DNA from 3 places in the Mycobacterium sp. NGS48 genome. Region 1 is predicted to be linked to each of the others. Evidence: riboswitches for the same ligand, from Rfam matches in the RefSeq annotation. Region 1 holds a riboswitch; each other region holds the start of a gene.
What was found. Region 1 has a riboswitch for cobalamin ahead of AC5Y42_RS15650 (ABC transporter substrate-binding protein). Riboswitches for the same ligand answer to the same signal wherever they lie in the genome.
Positions count from the first base shown of each region.

Region 2: it holds a riboswitch for cobalamin, as region 1 does, so the genes downstream of both, metE (5-methyltetrahydropteroyltriglutamate--homocysteine S-methyltransferase) here and AC5Y42_RS15650 (ABC transporter substrate-binding protein) in region 1, are expected to answer to the same signal.
Region 3: it holds a riboswitch for cobalamin, as region 1 does, so the genes downstream of both, AC5Y42_RS19830 (PPE domain-containing protein) here and AC5Y42_RS15650 (ABC transporter substrate-binding protein) in region 1, are expected to answer to the same signal.

Region 1 covers NZ_JCALCY010000008.1:14,802-18,074, forward strand. Annotated here, with positions in the region: gene AC5Y42_RS15645 (iron chelate uptake ABC transporter family permease subunit) at 1-493, opposite strand, end outside; gene AC5Y42_RS15650 (ABC transporter substrate-binding protein) at 490-1,689, opposite strand; cobalamin riboswitch at 1,721-1,911, opposite strand; gene ctpC (manganese-exporting P-type ATPase CtpC) at 1,900-3,273, opposite strand, start outside.
Region 2 covers NZ_JCALCY010000002.1:19,314-22,586, reverse strand. Annotated here, with positions in the region: gene metE (5-methyltetrahydropteroyltriglutamate--homocysteine S-methyltransferase) at 1-1,489, opposite strand, end outside; cobalamin riboswitch at 1,620-1,847, opposite strand; gene AC5Y42_RS03725 (SDR family oxidoreductase) at 1,866-2,570, opposite strand; gene AC5Y42_RS03720 (thiolase family protein) at 2,657-3,273, shown strand, end outside.
Region 3 covers NZ_JCALCY010000015.1:9,525-12,797, forward strand. Annotated here, with positions in the region: gene trpS (tryptophan--tRNA ligase) at 1-398, opposite strand, end outside; gene AC5Y42_RS19830 (PPE domain-containing protein) at 447-2,105, opposite strand; cobalamin riboswitch at 2,217-2,376, opposite strand; gene ephH (epoxide hydrolase EphH) at 2,486-3,273, shown strand, end outside.

The DNA of each region.
Region 1 (3,273 bases):
CGCCCACCATCACGCCGATCAACAGCAGCGTCGCGGCCGACCGCACCCAGCGGGCCAGCGCCAGCACCATCGCCAGCACGATCGCGGCCCCCAGCGCCCCAGCGAGCACCACGCCGGCGCGACCGCCGCCGGCCAAACCCGCGGTGAATCCGGCGGCGGATCCGGCGCCCGCGATCACCACGACGGCCACCCCGAGGCTGGCCCCCGAGCTGACGCCCAACACGTACGGGTCGGCGAGCGCGTTGCGGAACAGCGTCTGCATCTGTAGCCCGGCCACGCCCAGCCCGGCCCCGGCCGCGATCGCGGTCAGCACGCGCGGCACGCGCATGCTCGCCACGATCACCTGCCAGCGAGGGTCCGACGGGTCGGCACCGGCCACGACGCGGACCGTGTCGAACAGCGGCACCCGCACCGGACCCAGAGCAATTCCCAGCAGCGTCAGCACCACCACCGCCGCTGCCAGCGCCGTCAACGCGGCCGCCGCCCTGCTCACGCGCCGGTGACCTGTCGATAGAACTCGAAGCGGTGGTTGAGTGCCAGCTCGGGGTGCAGGATCGCCACCAGATCTGCCAGCACCAGGTCCGGTCGGGCCACGCCGCGCTCCCAGTAATCGTTGCCGCCGCCGGGCCCGATCGCCTTGGCCGCCGACCAGACTTGCCCGTCGCGGACCGCCGTCAACTCGCCATAGCGGTTGTCGGCGGCCAGTGCATCATCGAGCGTTGTCCAGCCGGTGCTCACCAGCCACACGGGAGCATGTCCGGCCTTGGCGTAGACGGATTCGAAGCTCAGCTGCAGGCTTCCGGTGTTGGGGTCGCGCGACCACGGATATTCACCGCCGGCGTCGACAATCAACCGGCCGGCGTAGTCGCCGCCGGCCGGCACCGACCAGGTGCCTTGGTACATCGTTCCGGGCAGCACCTCGGCGGGCCGCACGCCGGCCGTCTTGGCTGCGACGTTGCGATAGTCGTCGCGCAACCGGTCGTAGATTCCACCGGCCTTCTTCTCGGTGCCGGTCAGCGCGGCGAACACCTTGACCCACTCCGCCCGGCCCAACGGCGTCGTCTCCAGCCATTCGGCGTCGGCAACCATCCGGATCCCGGCGTCGCGCAGCTTGGCGTAACTCGGATCGTCGGTGCCGCCAGTCACCAGCACATCGGGATGGCCGGCGATCACCGACTCGACATTGATCTGCTGGCCAGGCGCGTAGTCGACGACCTTGCCGGCATCGACGCGCCGGCGGATCTGCGGACTGACGGTATTGGCGGTATCGGCCAGGCCGGTGACCACGTCGGTTTGGTCGAGTTCGTCGATCATGCCCAGATGGGTGGTCGACGCCGAATACAGGCTGGTGACGGGCACCGTGATCTGCGGTGCGTGGGCCAGGTTGCCGGTCAACGCCGGCGCCGGCGCCCCACAACGCACCAGGACATACGACTGAGGCGATCCGTTCGGGTAGGGCTGTTTGACGGTCAGGACCTGATAGCTGTTGTGGTAGCTGATCGTGAAATTGGTGGCGTCCTGGACCGCCGACTTGTCCGGGAAGTAATCGGCATTCGGGTCGAAGTCGCTGATGCAGCCTGGTTTATCGGGGGCGCTGGTGTTGGACGGCTTGTCCGACGACGCGCAGGCGCCCACGGTGAGCGCCAGGGTGGTGATGACGACGAGGGCTATCCACGGCGGACGTGACATCGGTCAGCTCTCTCGGGGTGCACCGCCCCGGTTCGCAGGACGCGATGACGCCAGTGTCCTGGCTTTCGGATCGTCGCTCGCCTCGCCTTCCAGCCTGCTGGCCGTGGCCGATGAGGGTCGCTCCCCGATGACAGTGGCGGGACCGCGCCGGACTCACACCGGCTTCCTGCATCGTCATCGCCTTAACGGCGACATTGTTGCACGGCGCCGCTAATCCAAGCGGTAGCGGATCAACCGCGAGCTGTTGGCGACGACGGCCACCGACGACGCGTTGTGCAGGATCGCGGCCAGCACCGGCGACAGTGCGCCGCCCGCGCCGATCAGCAGCCCGGCAGCATTGACCGCGATGGACATGCCGTAGTTCTGCCGGATCACCTCGACCGCACGCGACCCGAGATCGCCCACATCGAGCAGGCGCCGTAAATCGTCGTTGGCCAATGCGACGTCGGCGGTTTCGACGGCGACGTCGGTTCCGGCCAGCCCCATGGCGATTCCGATGTCGGCGGCCGCCAGCGCGGGAGCGTCGTTGATGCCGTCGCCGACCATCCCGACAACATGCCCCTCGTCCTGCAACTGGCGTACCACTTCGAGTTTGTCCTCCGGCAACACCTCGGCCCGCCACTCGTCGATGCCCAAGTCGGCGGCAACCACCTTCGCGATCTCCGGGTGGTCGCCGGTGAGCATGACGATGCGGCGAATACCATTGCCCCGCAACTGCTGTAAGACATCGGTGGCCTCGGAGCGCACTTCGTCTCGCAAGCTGATCAGTCCCACCAGGATGCCGTCGACCGCCAGCAGCAGCGGCGTTTCGGCCTGCTTGCGCAACTTGTCCACCCAGTCGGCCGCTTCGGTTGACACCGCCACGTTTTCGGAGCGCAGCAGCGACGGGCTGCCCAGCAACAGCGTGCGACCGTCGGCCCAGGTCCGCATGCCCAGGCCGACCAGCACCTCGCATTCCTCGTGCGGCGGAATGATGATGCGGCGTTCCTCGGTGGATCGGATCACCGCCTCGGCAAGCGGATGCCGGGAATGCAGCTCCGAGCTGGCGGCATAGGCCAGGACCTGCTCGGGTTGCCAATCTCGGTGGATGGCAATGATGTTGGTGACGACCGGACGGCCGACAGTGAGCGTTCCGGTCTTGTCGAACACGATGGCGTCCACCCGGCCGGCCTGCTCGAGGTGTGAACCGCCCTTGATCAGGATACCGCGACGAGCACCGTTGCCGATCGCCGCGCTGATCGCTGTCGGTGTCGCCAGCCCCACGGCGCACGGGCATGCGATGAGCAGCATGGTCATCGCGCGTCGCACATCTCCGGTGACCGCCAGGGTGATCGCCGAGACGATGAACGAAATCGGAACGAAGCGGCGGGAGAAGTTCTCGCCGACGGTTTGGATTGGCGCTCGATCTTGTTGCGCCTCTTCGACTCTGGTGACGATACGGCCGATGGCTGTTTCGTTGCCGACCGCGCGGGCGCGCACTACCAAACGCCCGCGCAGCACCACCGATCCGGCATGCACGTCAGAGCCGGTGACGATGCTGACCGGCAGGGTTTCGCCGGTGATTGCAGACTGGTCGACTACCGC
Region 2 (3,273 bases), on a different contig from region 1:
GCACCATGTCGTTGCGTTCCGGCTCGCCGTGCACCAGCACGTCGAGGCCGAGTTGCTCCTGCAGGGCGATGACGTCGGCGATCTCGGACTTCATCCGCGTGACGTACTCGCTCTGGTCGATCTCGCCGGCCCGCAAGGCCGCCCGGGCCTTGCGAATCGCCGAGGTCTGCGGGTAGGAGCCGATCGTCGTCGTGGGCAACAGCGGCAGCTGCAGCCGTTCCTGTTGGCTGCTGCGACGCTCGGCAGCGGGTCCACGTTGATTGCCCGATGCGACGATCGAGTCGATGCGGGCACGGATCTGGCCGTTGTGCAGCCGCGGATCCGAACGGCGCGAGGCCACCGCGGCGGCCGACGCCGCGATCTCGTCGGCCACCGCCTCGCGGCCGTCGCGCAGCGCACGTGCCAGCGTGACGACCTCGTGCACCTTCTCGGTGCCAAACGCCAGCCAGCTGCGCAGGTTGTCGTCCAGATCGGTGGCACCCTCTTCCAAGGCCAGCGAGTAGGGGACATGCAGGGTCGAGCACGACGTCGACACCGCAACTGACTGCGCCGACCCCAGCAGCGTCGCCAGCCGGCTCAGCGCGGACTCCAGGTCGGTGCGCCAGATGTTGCGGCCGTTGACGATTCCGGCGACCAGCGTCTTACCGGCCAGCTCGGGAATCGATGCCAGCTCCGCATCGGCGCCGCGGACCAGGTCCACGCCGATGGCCTCGACCGGCGTGCGCGCCAGTGCAGGCAGCGCAGCGCCGGGATCGCCGAAGTAGGTGGCGACATGGATCGCCGGCCGCCTGCCCACCGAGCCCAACGCGGTGTAGACCCGTTCGGCCAGCGCGGCCGCGTCGGCCGCGGCATCGGTCACCAGCGCCGGCTCGTCCAACTGCACCCACTGCGCGCCGTTGTCGGCCAGCAGCGACAGCAACTCGGTGTACACCGGGATCAGTTCGTCGAGGCGTTCGATCGGTGCGCCGGCACCATCCACCGGCTTGCTCAGCAGCAGGAACGTGATCGGGCCGATGACTACCGGCCGGGCTGGAATCCCTTGGTCGCGGGCCTCTTTCAGCTCGGCGAGCACCTTGTCGGGATGCAGCTCGAATCGGGAGCCGGGCGCGATCTCGGGAACCAGGTAGTGGTAGTTGGTGTCGAACCACTTGGTCATCTCCAGTGGCGCGACGTTGTCGTTGCCACGGGCCGCCGCAAAGTAACGGTCCATCTCGTCGGCCACGTTCGCGACCCTGGCCGGCAGCGCGCCGAGCAGTACCGAGGTGTCGAGCATCTGGTCGTAGTAGGAGAACGTGTTCACCGGGACGGAGTCCAGCCCGGCCGCCGCCAGTTCCGCCCACGTGTCGCGGCGCAGGGTGGCGGCGACGGACTCCAGGTCGGATCGGCTGGTCCGGCCGGCCCAGTAGCCTTCGGTCGCGCGTTTGAGTTCGCGGCGCGGACCGATGCGCGGGGACCCGGTGATGGTGGCGGTAAACGGTTGAGCGGTCACGTGTTCGTCCTTCACTCGACGTGGTGGTCACCGCCAGCGGACGCACAGCCGATCGGGTGCACTGCGCCCGTGGACACGGCAACCGGTACGGCCAACGCCCATCCCACGAGGCGGTGAGCCGCCGGACGCGGCGCGTCCGGCACAGCCGGCAGGTCTTCGGACTCGCAGGCACGCACCCGCGTGGTGCTCCTAATGGCCGTCGCTTCCCGGTCTCAGATTGTCAAGACCAGTGCTTCTAGACGGCGGTCGTTCCTGCATACCGCTGCGGGACAGTCCCGGATTCTCACCGGGTTCCCTCTCGCGACGCATAGCCAACATGCCTCGCTCGATGCCGGCACCTTGCGGCGACGGCAGACCAGCTGCGCAATCGAGCCTACTAGGTCTGATGGCGGCGACCCGCCGCGCCCGGCTTCGCCGCGCTTGCGATCGCCGCGTCGGCGGCCAGCGCTTCGACGATGGGCACGTCGCCGTTGTTGAACTCGATGGTTCGCCCGATCGTCGCGTCGTCGTGCAGCACAGCCGCCGCCACCAGCGCGACGTCTTCCCGGGTGACTTTCCGGCCATGCGGCGCGGCACCGACGGCGATGCGCCCCGTCGCGGGATCGAGGGTGAGCCGACCGGGTCCCAGTATGGTCCAGTCGAGATCACTGCTGCGCAGATGGGCGTCGGCGGCTGCCTTGGCCTCGGCATAGGGAAAGAACGGATCGTCTTGCGGCACACCGTGGTCGGGGCCGGCCCCGAAGTACGACACCATCACAAAGCGCCGAACTCCGGCCTTGGCGGCGGCGTCGATGACCCGGACGGCGGCGTCGCGGTCGACGGCGTAGGTGCGGGCCGGATTGCCGCCGCCGGCACCGGCGGAGAAGACCACCGCGTCATGCCCGGCCACCAGGTCGGCCAGGGCGTCGGTGTCGAGCTGCTCGATGTCGGCGACGACGGGTGTGGCGCCGGTACGGGCCACTTCCTCGGCGTGGTCGGGATTGCGGAAAACCGACGTCAGCGCGTCGCCGCGCTCGGTCAGGATTCGGGCCAGATGCGAGGCGACCTTGCCGTGGCCGCCGATGACGACGATGCGTGCCATGCCGCCGACGCTACCCGGCAACCCCGCTCCCGCCCCGCCCGGCGCCGTGGTCAACAATCGAGGCACACGAGTCAAAGGAGAACGTCATGGCTGAAGCCGTCATCGTCGAAGCGGTGCGCTCACCGATCGGCAAACGCAACGGTGGTCTGTCCGGGGTGCATCCCGCCGACCTGTCCGCCCAGGTGCTCAACGGGCTCGTCGGGAAGGCCGGCGTCGACCCCGAGCTCGTCGACGACGTGATCTGGGGATGTGTCATGCAGGCCGGTGAGCAAGCCCTCGACATCGGTCGCACCGCGTTGCTGACGGCCGGCTGGCCCGAGAGTGTGCCGGGTGTCACCGTCGATCGCCAATGTGGGTCCAGCCAGCAGTCGGTGCACTTCGCCGCCGCGGGCGTGGTCGCCGGTCACTACGACGTCGTCGTGGCCGGCGGTGTGGAGTCGATGTCGCGGGTGCCGATGGGTTCGTCGCTCGCCGGCGGCGGCAGGCCGTTCCCGCAGAGCTTCCTGGACCGCTACGATGGCGCGGTCCCGAACCAGGGCATCGGCGCCGAGATGATCGCCGAGCAGTGGGGATTCGACCGCGCCACGCTCGACCAGTTCTCCCTCGACTCCCACGAAAAGGCCGCTGCTGCACAAGATTCCGGGGCATTCGACGATGAGATCGTTGCCATCAAGGACCAGGATGGCAACACGGTTCTTAAAGA
Region 3 (3,273 bases), on a different contig from region 1:
GTGAACAGCCCGACCGTCGTCGACTCGGCGCCCTGGCGCGTCGACTTGTCTTTGAACTGTGTCATCCGCGAGGCCTGGCCGAAACCGGTGAAACAGCCCAGCACCCAAGCCAGCTGAGTGTGGGCCGGCACGTGACTTTGCACAAAGATCGTGCTGCGGGCCGGGTCGACGCCCAGCGCCAGATATTGCGCCGCGGTGACCAGCGTGCGCCGCCGCAACACGTCGGGATCCTGCGGGATGGTGATGGCATGCAGGTCGACGACGCAGAAGAACGTGTCGTGGTCGTCCTGCAACTCGGCCCAATGAGTCACCGCACCCAGGGCGTTGCCGAGGTGAAGCGAGTCAGAGGTGGGCTGCACACCGGAGAAGACCCGGCGGGTTGCGGTAGCGGTGTTCATGATGGCTCGATCTTTTCACGCGGGCCCCGGCCGGCAGCCCACGGTCGCTCAGTCGAGCTCGTGCTCCCAGGTGCTCGGCATCATCGGCGCCGTCGACCCGCCGCCGTAGGAGCCGCCGACCACTGTGGTCAATCCCGCCGGCTGTGCCCCGGCCACCGTGCGTTCGGTCCCGGCAAATCCCATTGGTCCCGCGCCCTGATCCGAGGGCAATACCGGCGGCTCTGGCTCCAGGTCCATGTATTCGTACCCGCGGCCCAGTTGCGTGACCTCCGGCCGCCGGTGCCGCCCACCCCGAGCCTGTTGCTCCATAGCTGCCGCAGCCGCCGCGGGCTGGGCTACCAGGGCATGCCGCGCCTTCTTTCGGCGGGCGCTGGCGCCGGCCGCCCGCCGCGCATCGGCGGTCAGTCCACCGAGCATGTAGGCCAATCCGTCCATGGTCAGACCCACCGGTGGCGCCGCCGGCGCCGGCGGCGGAGCCACCGGTGCCGGCGGCGCAGGGGCGGTCGCCGGCGCCGCAGCCGGGGCCGGCGCGGGTGCCGGAGCCGGGACGGGAGGCGGGGTCGGCGCCAGTGCCAATGCCAGGGGCGGCGGGGCCGGGATGACGGGCATCACCGGGATGCCGTGCAGGTGCAAACCCGCCAAGCCCACGGCGCCGCCCAGCAACATGGGGGCAGCCACCAGCGGAATCAGCGGGAGGGTCAGCAGCGGCAGAAAAACCGGGAGCAGGGTCGTCTCCAGCAAAGTCTTGAGCAGCGCGATGGTGTCGGTGATGATCGTGCCGATCGCTTCGACGGTGGTGAACAGAATGGTGAAAGCGATCGTCGCGGGGTTACCGGTCGCGAAGGCAGCGGCGAGATCCGCCCCGATGAATCCGAAGGTTTGCGACAGCAGGGCAACGTAGGTACCGATGTCCATCGGATAGCCGAGAGCGAACGCGATATTGGCCGGGTTGAGGTAGGTAAGCGGATTTCCGAGTATCGGCAGCCAGGGATCAAACCCGGCGAACATGTTCTGGAAGAACGGATCGCTCATCAGACCGTCGATGAGCGGTTGGAAGACCCTGTTGTAGAAGTCGGTGAACCCGCTGTTGTTCAGCCAATCCAGGACGTCGTCCTGACGGTCGGGGGGCAACGGTGACGGCTGATCGGCAGTGGCCGCCGAGGTGTCGGCCTTCATGATCTGCGGTGCCGGCGTGGTTTGTGGTGATGCCGTCACTGCCGCGGTGGCGACGGTTTGATAGGTGCTCATCACGGTGGCGGCCTGAATCCACATCCGCACATAGTCGGCCTCGTTCAGCGCGATCGGAATCGCGTTGACACCGAAGAAATTCGTCGCCACCAACGCCGCGTGGGCGGCGTGGTTGGCGGCCAGTTCGGCCAGCGTCGGCATGGCCCCCAGCGCGCTGATGTAGGCGGTGGCCGCGGTTTCATGCCGGGCCGCTCTGACGGCGCTGTCGGTGGCGGCTTGCGTCAGCCACGCCAGATACGGCGCGTGTGCGGCCACGTAGCTTGCGGCCGTCGGGCCGTCCCAGGTCCCGGCTTGCACCGCTCCCAACAACGCGGTGAGTTCGTCGGCCGCGTCGAGGTATTCGGTGCCCAGCGAATTCCATGCCGTCGCGGCGGCCAGCAGCGAGCCGGGACCGGGACCGCTGGAGAGCAGCGTCGAATGCACTTCCGGCGGTGCGGCCATCCAAATCGGCGCGGTCAACGCCAGCTGCCTGGAATCGCAGTGGATTTAGCGAAATGGGCAGCCGCGACGGCCGGCCCTGACATGCATGGCATGGAGGTTCGTCAGCTCTCTCGGGGTACACCGCCCCGGGTAGCAGGATGCGACGACGCGAGTGTCCTGGCTCTCGGATCGTTGCTCGCCTCGCCTTCCAGCTCGCAGCCGTGGCGGATGAGGGTCGCTCCCCGATGACAGTGGCGGGACCGCGCCGGACTCACACCGGCTTCCTGCAACGTCGTCGCCTTACCGGCGGATTATGGCACGCCAATCCCGCCATTCGCGAATCGGTCGCATGACGGCGGCGATAGACCATTCCAATGACCCCAATTGCAGTACCGGCGGTATCGCCATAGTGTCGGCGTATGCGCGCGCCAATTCATCTGGGCACCGGAGAACCGGTCCTGCTGTTACATCCCTTTCTGATCTCGCAGTTGGTGTGGCAGACCGTCGCGCAGCAATTGGCCGACACCGGCCGCTACGAGGTGTTCGCCCCGACGATGGCCGGCCACAACGGCGGGCCCTACTCGGGTACCTGGTTTCTGAGCTCGGAGGTACTGGCCGATCACGTGGAGCGGCAACTCGACGAGCTGGGCTGGAACACCGCCCACATCGTCGGCAACTCGCTGGGCGGCTGGGTGGCGTTCGAACTGGAGAGCCGGGGCCGGGCCCGCACGGTCACCGGCATCGCCCCGGCGGGCGGATGGACGCGGTGGAGCCCGACCAAGTTCGAGGTGATCGCCAAGTTCGTGATGGGCATGCCGGTATGGGCGCTGGCGCGCTGGCTCGGGCCGCGCGCATTGCAGCTGCCGTTCAGCCGCCGGCTGGCCACCCTGCCGGTCAGTGGATCACCGGACGGCGTCAGCGAAAGCGAACTGCGGGCGATCATCGACGACGTTGCGCACTGCCCGGCCTACTTCCAGCTGCTGATCAAAGCGCTGTTGATGCCCGGACTGGCGGACTTGGCGCAAACCGCCGTTCCCGCCCATTTGGTCATCTGCGAAAAGGACCGGGTCTTTCCGGGGCCGAGATCCCACCGGTACTTCAGGGCCCAACTTCCCAAGCGCACGCAGGTGACTGAGCTCGACGGTGTGGGTCACATCCCGATGTTCGAGGCGCCCGGCCGTGTCACCGAAGTCATCACCGACTTCCT